DNA from 3 places in the Delftia sp. WSY_22 genome. Region 1 is predicted to be linked to each of the others. Evidence: predicted binding sites of a transcription regulator. Region 1 holds the regulator's gene; each other region holds the start of a gene.

The links. The regulator LexA, encoded in region 1, represses DNA repair genes until DNA is damaged. The targets are predictions, from matches to a motif close to ACTGTATNNNNATACAGT.
Region 2: a site for LexA is predicted at 1,238-1,255, ahead of ACF8NF_RS23195 (PA0069 family radical SAM protein). Genes of this name have one in related genera too.
Region 3: a site for LexA is predicted at 1,653-1,670, ahead of ACF8NF_RS01405 (DNA topoisomerase IV subunit B). Genes of this name have one in related genera too.

What each region holds. Positions count from the first base shown of each region.
Region 1 covers NZ_JBICKN010000032.1:64,195-67,466, reverse strand. The annotation lists gene adk (adenylate kinase) at 1-462, shown strand, start outside; gene ACF8NF_RS17350 (asparaginase) at 553-1,542, opposite strand; gene lexA (transcriptional repressor LexA) at 1,641-2,315, shown strand; gene ACF8NF_RS17340 (hypothetical protein) at 2,478-2,885, shown strand; gene ACF8NF_RS17335 (MFS transporter) at 2,969-3,272, opposite strand, start outside.
Region 2 covers NZ_JBICKN010000053.1:109,073-112,344, reverse strand. The annotation lists gene ACF8NF_RS23205 (acyltransferase family protein) at 1-489, shown strand, start outside; gene rnk (nucleoside diphosphate kinase regulator) at 563-967, opposite strand; gene ACF8NF_RS23195 (PA0069 family radical SAM protein) at 1,262-2,404, shown strand; gene ACF8NF_RS23190 (LysR substrate-binding domain-containing protein) at 2,421-3,272, opposite strand.
Region 3 covers NZ_JBICKN010000006.1:169,494-172,765, forward strand. The annotation lists gene ACF8NF_RS01405 (DNA topoisomerase IV subunit B) at 1-1,619, opposite strand, end outside; gene ACF8NF_RS01410 (MFS transporter) at 1,790-3,016, shown strand; gene ACF8NF_RS01415 (hypothetical protein) at 3,018-3,167, shown strand; gene ACF8NF_RS01420 (class I SAM-dependent methyltransferase) at 3,235-3,272, shown strand, end outside.

The DNA.
Region 1 (3,272 bases):
AATCTGGTCAAGGAGCGCATTGCCCAGCCCGATTGCGCCAACGGCTTCCTGTTCGACGGATTTCCCCGCACCATTCCCCAGGCCGACGCCATGAAGGCCGCCGGCGTGAAGCTGGACTACGTGCTCGAGATCGATGTGCCCTTCGATGCCATCATCGAGCGCATGAGCGGCCGCCGCTCCCACCCCGCTTCGGGCCGCACCTACCACGTCACGTTCAACCCGCCCAAGGTCGAAGGCCTGGACGACGTGACCGGCGAGCCGCTGGTGCAGCGCGAGGACGACAAGGAAGAAACGGTCAAGAAGCGCCTGGACGTCTACAGCAGCCAGACCCGCCCGCTGGTGGACTACTACCGCGCCTGGGCCGAGAAGGAAGCCGCAGCAGCCCCCAAGTACCGCGCCATCAGCGGCCTGGGCTCGGTGGAAGACATCACCCAGCGCGCCCTCGCAGCACTGGCTGAATGACGCAGGCCATGCGCCAGACCCCAGAAAAGCACCCGCCGGGTGCTTTTTTGTTGCCCGCCTGCATCTGAAGCGCCGGCGACGCCCGGAGGATCAGTCGCGCGGCTGCGCGGCCAGCGCCAGCATCATGGCAATCCGCGCCTTGGCTACGGGCAGTTGGACCAGATCGGCCTCTGCGGGGTCCGTGCCAAGCCCCGAGGCAACGGGCAGGCCTTCGGCGCAGCGCGTGCCCCGCCAGATCCAGACGCCTTTGTCGCGCGCACGCAGCAAGGCCGCTTCCATGCTTTCGTGAATGGTCGCATTGCCCGTGCCGGCCACCACGATGCCGCGCACGCCTGCGACCACCAGCGCATCCACGCCGCAGGCACGCGCCAGAGCACCGCTGAACACCACCTCGACCCAGGGCAGCTCATCCAGCGCCAGCAGGTCAGACAGAGCGGGAGCGGAAGTCACCATCCGCGCAACGGGGGCGACTGGCGTGACCGGCGCATCAGGCACCAGCCAGCGCACGCGTCCTTCCTCCACCACGGCCTGCGGGCCACCTTCCATGGAGCGCATGGCCTGCAGTCGGTAAGGGTGGACTTTTTGCACCTGGGCCGCCGCATGCACTTCGCCGCCGGCCACCACCCACACACCGCTGCGCCCGCCGCTGGCGGCCACGGTCACGGCATCGCGCAGATTCTGCGGTCCGTCGGCCAGCAGGGCCGTGGCCGGGCGCATGGCGCAAGTGAGCACTATGGGCTTGGTGGCAGGCAGCAGGCTGTGCAGCAGCCAGGCCGTCTCTTCCAGCGTGTCCGTTCCATGCGTGATCACCACGGCGCGTGTGTCCGCATCCTCCAGCGCCTGCGTGCAGGCACGCAGCAACGCGCGCCACACGGGCCAGTCCATATCCTTGCTGTCCATCTGCGCGATCTGCTGCGTCTGCACAGGCCCCAGCGCCTGCTGCTCCAGATCCGGCACGGCATCGAGCAGCGACTGCACTGTGATCTGTCCGGCCTTGTATCCCACTGCCTGCGACTGCGAATCCGCCCGGCCGGCGATGGTGCCGCCCGTGCCAAGAATCACCAACTTTGACTGCCCCACTTGCACCTCTTGGAAAACTGGTTAAAAATACAGATACTGTATAAATCATCAGATGACTTCTCTGCCTGCCATCTGAATTCAAGGACCGGACGCACGCCATGCTCGACCATCCCAAGCTCACCGCCCGCCAGCAACAGATCCTGGACCTGATCCAGGCCGCCATCTCCCGCACGGGCGCGCCCCCCACCCGCGCGGAAATCGCCAACACGCTGGGCTTCAAGTCCGCCAACGCAGCAGAGGAACATCTGCAGGCCCTGGCCCGCAAAGGCGTGATCGAACTGGTCAGCGGCACCTCCCGCGGCATTCGCCTGCGTACCGACACCGTGCGCAACATCAATGCCGCACGCGGCACCAGCTTCGGGCTGCCGCTGTCGGCCCTGGCGCCGCTGATGCTGCCGCTGGTGGGCCGCGTTGCGGCGGGCTCGCCCATTCTCGCCCAGGAACATATCGACCAGACCTATTCCGTCGAACCAAGCCTGTTCCAGGTCCGCCCGGACTATCTGCTGCGCGTGCGCGGCATGTCCATGCGCGACGCGGGCATCATGGACGGAGATCTGCTGGCCGTGCAGTCCGCGCATGAAGCCCGCAACGGGCAGATCGTCGTGGCACGCCTGGGAGATGAAGTCACCGTCAAGCGCCTGCGCCGCACCACGCAGGGCGTGGAGCTCCTGCCGGAAAACCCCGATTACCCGGTGATCCGCGTCGCTCCCGAAGAGGCCTTTGCCATTGAAGGCCTGGCCGTGGGGCTGATCCGCAACAGCATGTCCATGTAAACCGGACAGGCAGCCCTGCACGGGTTGCCACCCCCTACTTCATGCACCGCCCAGGTGGTAGGCGCGAAGCCTTGCAGCTTCGCCCTGGGCGGAGCTTTGCCCGCAAACCGCAATCCTGCCTGTGTCCATGCCTCTTTGAAATACGCCAACAGGAGTCGTCACATGGGATTCGCTCTGCCAACACTGTCTTCTCTGTCCTTCCTGCGCCTGGCACAGGGCATTCGCCTGCCCGCCGCCGCCATGGAGCCCGCCATGCGCACCATCCAGCCCGAATCGCCTGTGCAATCCGAGCAGGCGACCATCCTGTCCTTCAGCAAGGCCCGCCGCCGCAGCCAGCAGCGGCGCAGCAAGTCAGCACGGCTGCCAGAACACAGGGATGCGCAGCTGCTGCTGCCCCTGCAACCCGAACTGCCCTCCCTTCCGGCAGATCAGGCCCTGCCTTCGGGTCTGCGCATCATCCAGCGCTCGCCGCAGGAGCAGCCCGAATGCCTGTTCATCTCGGGCCGCATGGCCGATGTCTGTGCCGCCCTGGAACGCATGGAAGCGCACGGCGCGCAGACACCGGCCTGAGGTCGCCCTGAGACCAACCCGTCCACCCGGTCTGCGAGAGCCCGGGCCTGTCTCTTGCCTTGCCCAGCGGCAGGGGCTGCGCATCAGGCCCTGACAGCCGCCGGTGCAGCACTTCCCTCGCTGCGCCGATTGCGCATGCACCACGCCTGCGCCGCGGCAACGCACAGAATGCACAGCACGACGCTCAACGAAAAACGCAGTCCGCGCGCATCGGACAGCATGCCGAACAACGGCGCCACCATGCCACCCATCGACATGGCCAGCCCCAGGGTCAGCCCGCTGGCCGTGGCCTGGTTGCGCGGCAGATAGTCCTGGGCCAGCGTGACCTGGGCGGCAAACGGAAGAAACATGCACACGCCCAGGGCCATGGTGCAGGCCAGCGCCATC
Region 2 (3,272 bases), on a different contig from region 1:
TTTGGCGCCTACGGCCTGGGCATGCTGGCCTACTGGGCCGCGCATGCGGACAAGTCCTCGACGGCCTGGAGCTGGTCCCTGCTGATCGTGGCCCTGGTCGTGGCGGCGCTGGCACTGGAGTGGCGCGACCGCATCGCACTGGCCGGTGCCACGGCGCTGGCCCTGGTCGCGGCCATGCGCAGCCCCGCGTTTGCCCAGGCACAAGGCTGGGCGCCGCTGCGCCGGCTGGGCAAGATTTCGTACTCGGTGTTTCTCGTGCACTTCTCGGTCTGCCTGCTGGTCAACGCCGTGGAAAGCCATTTCTGGCCGCAGTCCATTCCCGCCGCCCTGCTGGGCATGTGCACGGCCTTTGTGCTGTCGATTGCGGCCGGCCATCTGCTGTACGAGCGCGTGGAGCGCCACGTTCCCAGCTGGCACATGGCGTTGCGCTGGCAGGCCGGCCTGGTGGGCACCGGCCTGATCGCGGCATTTGTGGCGGGCCTGCGCTGAGGTGCGGTGCGTCAGTCCACAAACAACAAAGGCAGCCGGTGGGCTGCCTTTTTCGCTTCACGCCGGTCGGCGTTCAACGGTGCAGCTCGCCTGCGCTTTCCGGCTGGAACTCGATGGCATCCACGCGCACGGTGACCTGGCCCGAGGGGCCGGGCATGCGGGACTGGTCGCCCACGCTCAGGCCCAGCAGGGCAATGCCCACGGGCGCGAACACCGACACCTTGTCGGCGCTGCCATCCATCTCCTTGGGATAGACCAAGGTCAGCGTATTGGTCTTGCCCGACTCCAGCAGCGTGAAGCGCACCGTGGAATTCATGGTCACCACGTTGGGCGGCATTTCCTTGGGCTCGAGCACGTCGGCACGGTCCAGCTCGGCCTCGAGCGCCTCGCGGCCGGGAAAGGCGGGTTGCTTGTCCAGCAGGGCCTCGATGCGTTCCAGGTCCAGGGACGAAAGAATGATGTGGGGCTTGCGCTCCATGGTGTTGGCTCCCTTGTGTGCTTGCGCCGTGGCTGCAGTGAAGGGCAGCGGCGCCCAAACGGACAAAAGCCCGGGCAACGCGGTTGTCCGGGCCAAGGCATCTTCAGAAAAGAGAAAAGCACCAAGTTGGTGCGATAAGGCCATTGTGCAGGCCCGTGCGCGTTCTGCCAAGCGAACCCGCACGGTGCGGTGCGGATTGGCGCGGGCACTTGCCAAGCCGGCAAAACCCACTTCGCAACCGCAGGCATGCGGGGAGTGCTTGTTGGTATGACTGTATTTTTATACAGTTGCTTCATGCTTTCCAGTCCTCCCACGCCTCATCACGACACGGCCCGGGTGCCCCTGCACGCCATCAAGGGCCGGGGCGCAGCCAGCCAACTGGCACACCGCTTCACCACCGATCCGCGCGAGGCGTTTGACGACGGCTGGGGCAGTCTTGAGGCGCCTGCCGAAGGCGAAGAGGCCGCTGCGCTGCGCACCGAACTGCGCTGGGAGCAGGCCCGCTCGGCGCTGAGCCGCCACCAGTCGCCCGACCTGCCGTTTCACATGGGGCTCAATCCCTACCGGGGCTGCGAGCATGGCTGCATCTATTGCTATGCCCGGCCCACGCACAGCTACCTGGGCTGGTCGCCGGGGCTGGACTTCGAGACCCGGCTCATCGCCAAGCAGAACCTGCCCGAGCTGCTGCGCGCCGAGCTGTCGCGCGCCAGCCATGTGGCCGCGCCCGTGATGCTGGGCTCGGTCACCGACTGCTACCAGCCCGTGGAGCGCGAACTGGGGCTGACGCGCCGCCTGATCGAAGTGCTGGCCGAGGCGCGCCACCCGTTTTCCATCGTCACCAAGGGCAGCGGGGTGGAGCGTGACCTGGACCTGCTGGCCCCGCTGGCGCGCCAGGGCCTGGCCTCGGTGCACATCACGCTGACCACGCTGGATGCCGACCTGGCCCGCCACCTGGAGCCGCGCGCCGCCGCGCCGCACCGCCGGCTGCGCAGCATCCGCGCGCTGACCGAGGCGGGCGTGCCCGTGGGCGTGAGCCTGGCACCGCAGATTCCCTTCATCAACGAAGACCTGGAGAAGGTGCTGGAGGCGGCCGCCGACGCAGGCGCGCGCCACGCCTTCTATGCCGTGCTGCGCCTGCCCTGGGAAGTGGCGCCGCTGTTCGAGCAATGGCTGCAGGTGCACTACCCCGACCGCGCCCGCCGCGTGATGGAGCGCGTGCGCGACCTGCACGGCATCCAGGGCGAGCAGCGCGAGGCCGGCCGCGTGTACAACGCCGAGTTCGGCCAGCGCATGAAAGGTACTGGCCACTGGGCCGAGCTGCTGCGCCAGCGCTTCGCCCTGGCCTGCCGTCGGTACGGATTCAACCGCGAGCCGCTGCGGCTCGATTGCAGCCTCTACCACCCGTCGCTGCTGCTGCCGCAGCGCAGTCTGTTCTGAGAGCGGACCGGCAGGCTCAAACCGCCTCCAGAAACGACCTCACCAGCAGGCTGTCGCTGCGCTCGCGCATGCAATAGACATAGGTGGTGGTGCTGGCCGGGTCGCCCGCGATGCGCAGCGGGCGAAAGCGCGGGTCGGGGATGAATTCGGCTTCGGACACGGCGCCCAGTCCCAGGCCGCGCGCCACGGCTTCGCGTATGGCTTCGCGGCTGCCGATCTCCAGTTCGGTGCGCGGCTGCACGCCGGCGGCCTGCAGCACCGATTCCAGCGCGGTGCGCGTGGTCGAGCCGTGCTCGCGCAGCAGCAGAGGCTGGCCCTGCAGTTCGGACAGCGCGATTTCGCTGCGCCGCGCGAAGGGATGGGCGACATGGGCGAACAGGATGATGGCGTGGCGCGCGTACTCGCGCGCCAGCAGCTCCGGGCGGTCGTAGAGGCCGGCGAGCACGGCCACGTCGGTGTCGTAGCGTTCCAGGTCGGCCAGCACCTGCTGCGAGTTGCCCATGCGGATGGACAGCTGCATGCCCGGGTGCCGTGCGCGGTAGGCGGCCACCATTTCGATCACATGGAAGGGCCCCACGGCGCCGATCTTGAGCTCGCCCTGGTGCAACTGCCCCGAGTCGCGCAGGAAGAATTCGGCCTCGGCCTCCAGCGCCATGATTTTCTGCGCCATGGGCAGCAGTCTGGCGCCTGCGCCCGTGAGCGTCATGCGGTAGCCGCGGCGGTGGAACAGCTCGATCTGGCTTTGGCGCTCCAGCGTGGCGATCTGGGTGGAGATGGTGGGCTGGCTCACGCCCAGTGCGCGGGCGGCGGCGCTGAGGCTGCCATGGTGGGCGACGGCGATGAAGGCGCGGTAGCGGGCGTTGCTCAC
Region 3 (3,272 bases), on a different contig from region 1:
ATGTGGCCGGCCTCGATGAGCTTGGGGAAGTGGCGGAAGAACAGCGTGAGCAGCAGCACCTGGATGTGCGAGCCGTCCACGTCGGCATCTGAAAGAATGCAGATCTTGCCGTAGCGCAGGCCGGACAGGTCGGGCGTGTCATGGGGGCCATGCGGGTCCACGCCGATGGCCACCGAGATGTCGTGGATCTCGTTGTTGGCGAACAGGCGGTCACGGTCGACTTCCCAGGTGTTGAGCACCTTGCCGCGCAGGGGCAGCACGGCCTGGGTTTCCTTGTCGCGTCCCATCTTGGCGCTGCCGCCGGCCGAGTCGCCCTCGACCAGGAAGACCTCGTTCAGGCTCAGGTCGCGGCTTTCGCAATCGGTGAGCTTGCCGGGCAGCACGGCCACGCCCGAGCCCTTGCGCTTTTCGACCTTCTGGCCCGCCTTCTGGCGGGTCTGGGCGGCCTTGATGGCGATCTCGGCCAGCTTGCGGCCCCATTCCACATGCTCGTTGAGCCACAGCTCCAGCGCAGGGCGAACGTAGCCGCTGACCAGGCGCACGGCATCGCGCGAGTTCAGGCGCTCCTTGATCTGGCCCTGGAACTGCGGGTCCAGCACCTTGGCATTGAGCACGTAGCTGGCGCGCGCGAAGACGTCGTCAGGCATGAGCTTGACGCCCTTGGGCAGCAGCGAATGCATCTCGATGAAGGCCTTGACCGCCTGGAACAGGCCGTCGCGCAGGCCGCTGTCGTGCGTGCCGCCGGCCGTGGTGGGGATCAGGTTGACATAGCTTTCGCGCAGCGGCGCGCCATCCTCGGTGAAGGCCACGCACCAGGCGGCGCCCTCGCCTTCGGCAAAGCTGTCGTGGTTGCGGTCGGCAAAGCCCTCGCCTTCGAACAGCGGGATGACGGCCTCGCCATGCAGGCTTTGCTGCAGATAGTCGCGCAGGCCGCCCTTGAACTGCCAGGTCTGGGTGTCGCGCGTCTTCTCGTTGACCAGGGTCACCGACACGCCGGGCATGAGCACGGCCTTGCTGCGCAGCAGATGCATCAGCTCGCCCATGGGCAGCTGGGAGGATTCGAAGTAGCGGGCATCGGGCCACACGCGCACGGTCGTGCCCTGCTTGCGCTCGCCCGCGGCCAGCGGCCGCGACTGCAGGGGTTCGACCACGTCGCCGCCCGAGAAGGCGATGGTGGCCACCTTGCCCTCGCGGTGGATGCAGGCCTCAAGGCGCGTGGCCAGCGCATTCGTGACCGAGACGCCCACGCCATGCAGGCCGCCCGAGAAGCTGTAGGCGCCGCCCTTGCCCTTGTCGAACTTGCCGCCCGCATGCAGGCGGGTGAAGACCAGCTCCACCACGGGCGCCTTTTCCTCGGGGTGCATGCCGAAGGGGATGCCCCGGCCGTCGTCCTCGACGCTGTAGGAGCCGTCGGAATGCAGGGTGAAGCGGATTTTCTTGCCGAAGCCGGCCAGCGCCTCGTCGGCCGCGTTGTCGATCACCTCCTGCAGCACATGCAGGGGGTTGTCGGTGCGCGTGTACATGCCGGGACGCTGCTTGACGGGCTCCAGGCCCTTGAGCACGCGTATCGAGCCTTCGGAGTATTCGCTGGCGGAAGTGGGAGATGGTTTGACTGCCATGGGGGCGGATTGTAGTGCGCGGCCCGGCTCAGTGCTGGATACATTCACAGTCATTGACATTGACTATCCCGAAAAGGCCAGTGCCGCCAAGGGCTACGAAGTGCCGCGCTGGCGCATGGGCGACCCACGCGTCGCAGCGCAAAACCCGGAGTTTCGCTAAAGTTTGCCGCATGCACAAAAACAACCAACCCATGTCCATGGTGCAGATACTGCTGTGCGGGGGCGCAGTCGTGACGCTGTCCATGGGAATCCGGCACGGCTTCGGCCTGTGGCTGCAGCCCATCACCCAGGAGATGGGCTGGACGCGCGAGTCCTTCGCGCTGGCCATTGCCATCCAGAACCTGTCCTGGGGCGTGCTCGGCATCTTCGGCGGCATGCTGGCCGACCGCTTCGGCGCCTTCCGCGTGCTCCTGGTGGGCGCGCTGCTGTATGCGCTGGGCCTGGCCGGCATGGCCATGGCGCCCACGACAACCTGGTTCGCCCTGACGGCCGGCGTGGTGATAGGCGCAGCCCAGGCCGGCACCACCTATGCCGTGATCTACGGCGTGCTGGGCCGCCAGATTCCCGTGGCGCGGCGCAGCTGGGCCATGGGCGTGACGGCGGCGGCGGGCTCCTTCGGCCAGTTCTTCATGGTGCCCGTGGAAGGCAGCCTGATCTCGAACTTCGGCTGGTCCAACGCCCTGCTGCTGCTTTCGCTGTGCGCCCTGATGATCATTCCGCTGGCCTTCGGCCTGCGCGAGCCGGGCTTCACGGCCGGCAATACCCGACCCGTGCGCGACCAGAGCGCGGGCCAGGCCGTCGCCGAAGCGCTGCGCACGCCCAGCTTCGTGCTGCTGACGGCTGGCTACTTCGTCTGCGGCTTCCAGGTGATGTTCATCGGCGTGCACATGCCCAGCTACCTCAAGGACTACGGCCTGGCACCGCAGGTGGCCAGCATCTCGCTGGCGCTGGTGGGGCTGTTCAACATCGTCGGCACCTACGTGGCCGGCAACCTGGGCCAGCGCCTGCCCAAGCGCTACCTGCTGTCCACCATCTACTTCACGCGCTCGGTGGTGATCGTGCTCTTCCTGCTCGCGCCGCTGACGCCCTGGTCGGTCTACATCTTCTCGGCCGCCATGGGACTGCTGTGGCTGTCCACCGTGCCGCTGACCAATGCCACCGTGGCCCAGATCTTCGGCGTGCAGCATCTGTCCATGTTGAGCGGAATGGTGTTCTTCAGCCACCAGGTCGGCAGCTTCCTGGGTGTCTGGCTGGGCGGCTATCTGTATGACCACACCGGTAGCTACCAGGTGGTCTGGTACCTGGCCATCGGCCTGGGCGTGGCCGCCGGCCTGCTGAACCTGCCGATACGCGAAGCCCCGGTGGCAAGGCCGCGTGCGGCGCAGGCGGCGGCCTGACATGACGACAGCCACCACGCCCCGCCCACAGCTGCTGCGCAGGCTGGCGCTGTGGGCCGCCGTGCTGCTGGTGCTGGGCCTGGTCTTCATGCTCTATCTGCAGCCCGAGTTCATGCTGGGCATGGCCGACCAGCTCTGGGCCTGCTTCTGAAATTGAAGCGCGGCAAAGGCCTGGCGGCACAATGGCGGCCGCTTTCAATTCATTTCCGAAATTTCACATGCACGCAGCCACGCCGCCTTCGCCCTGGATCCAACG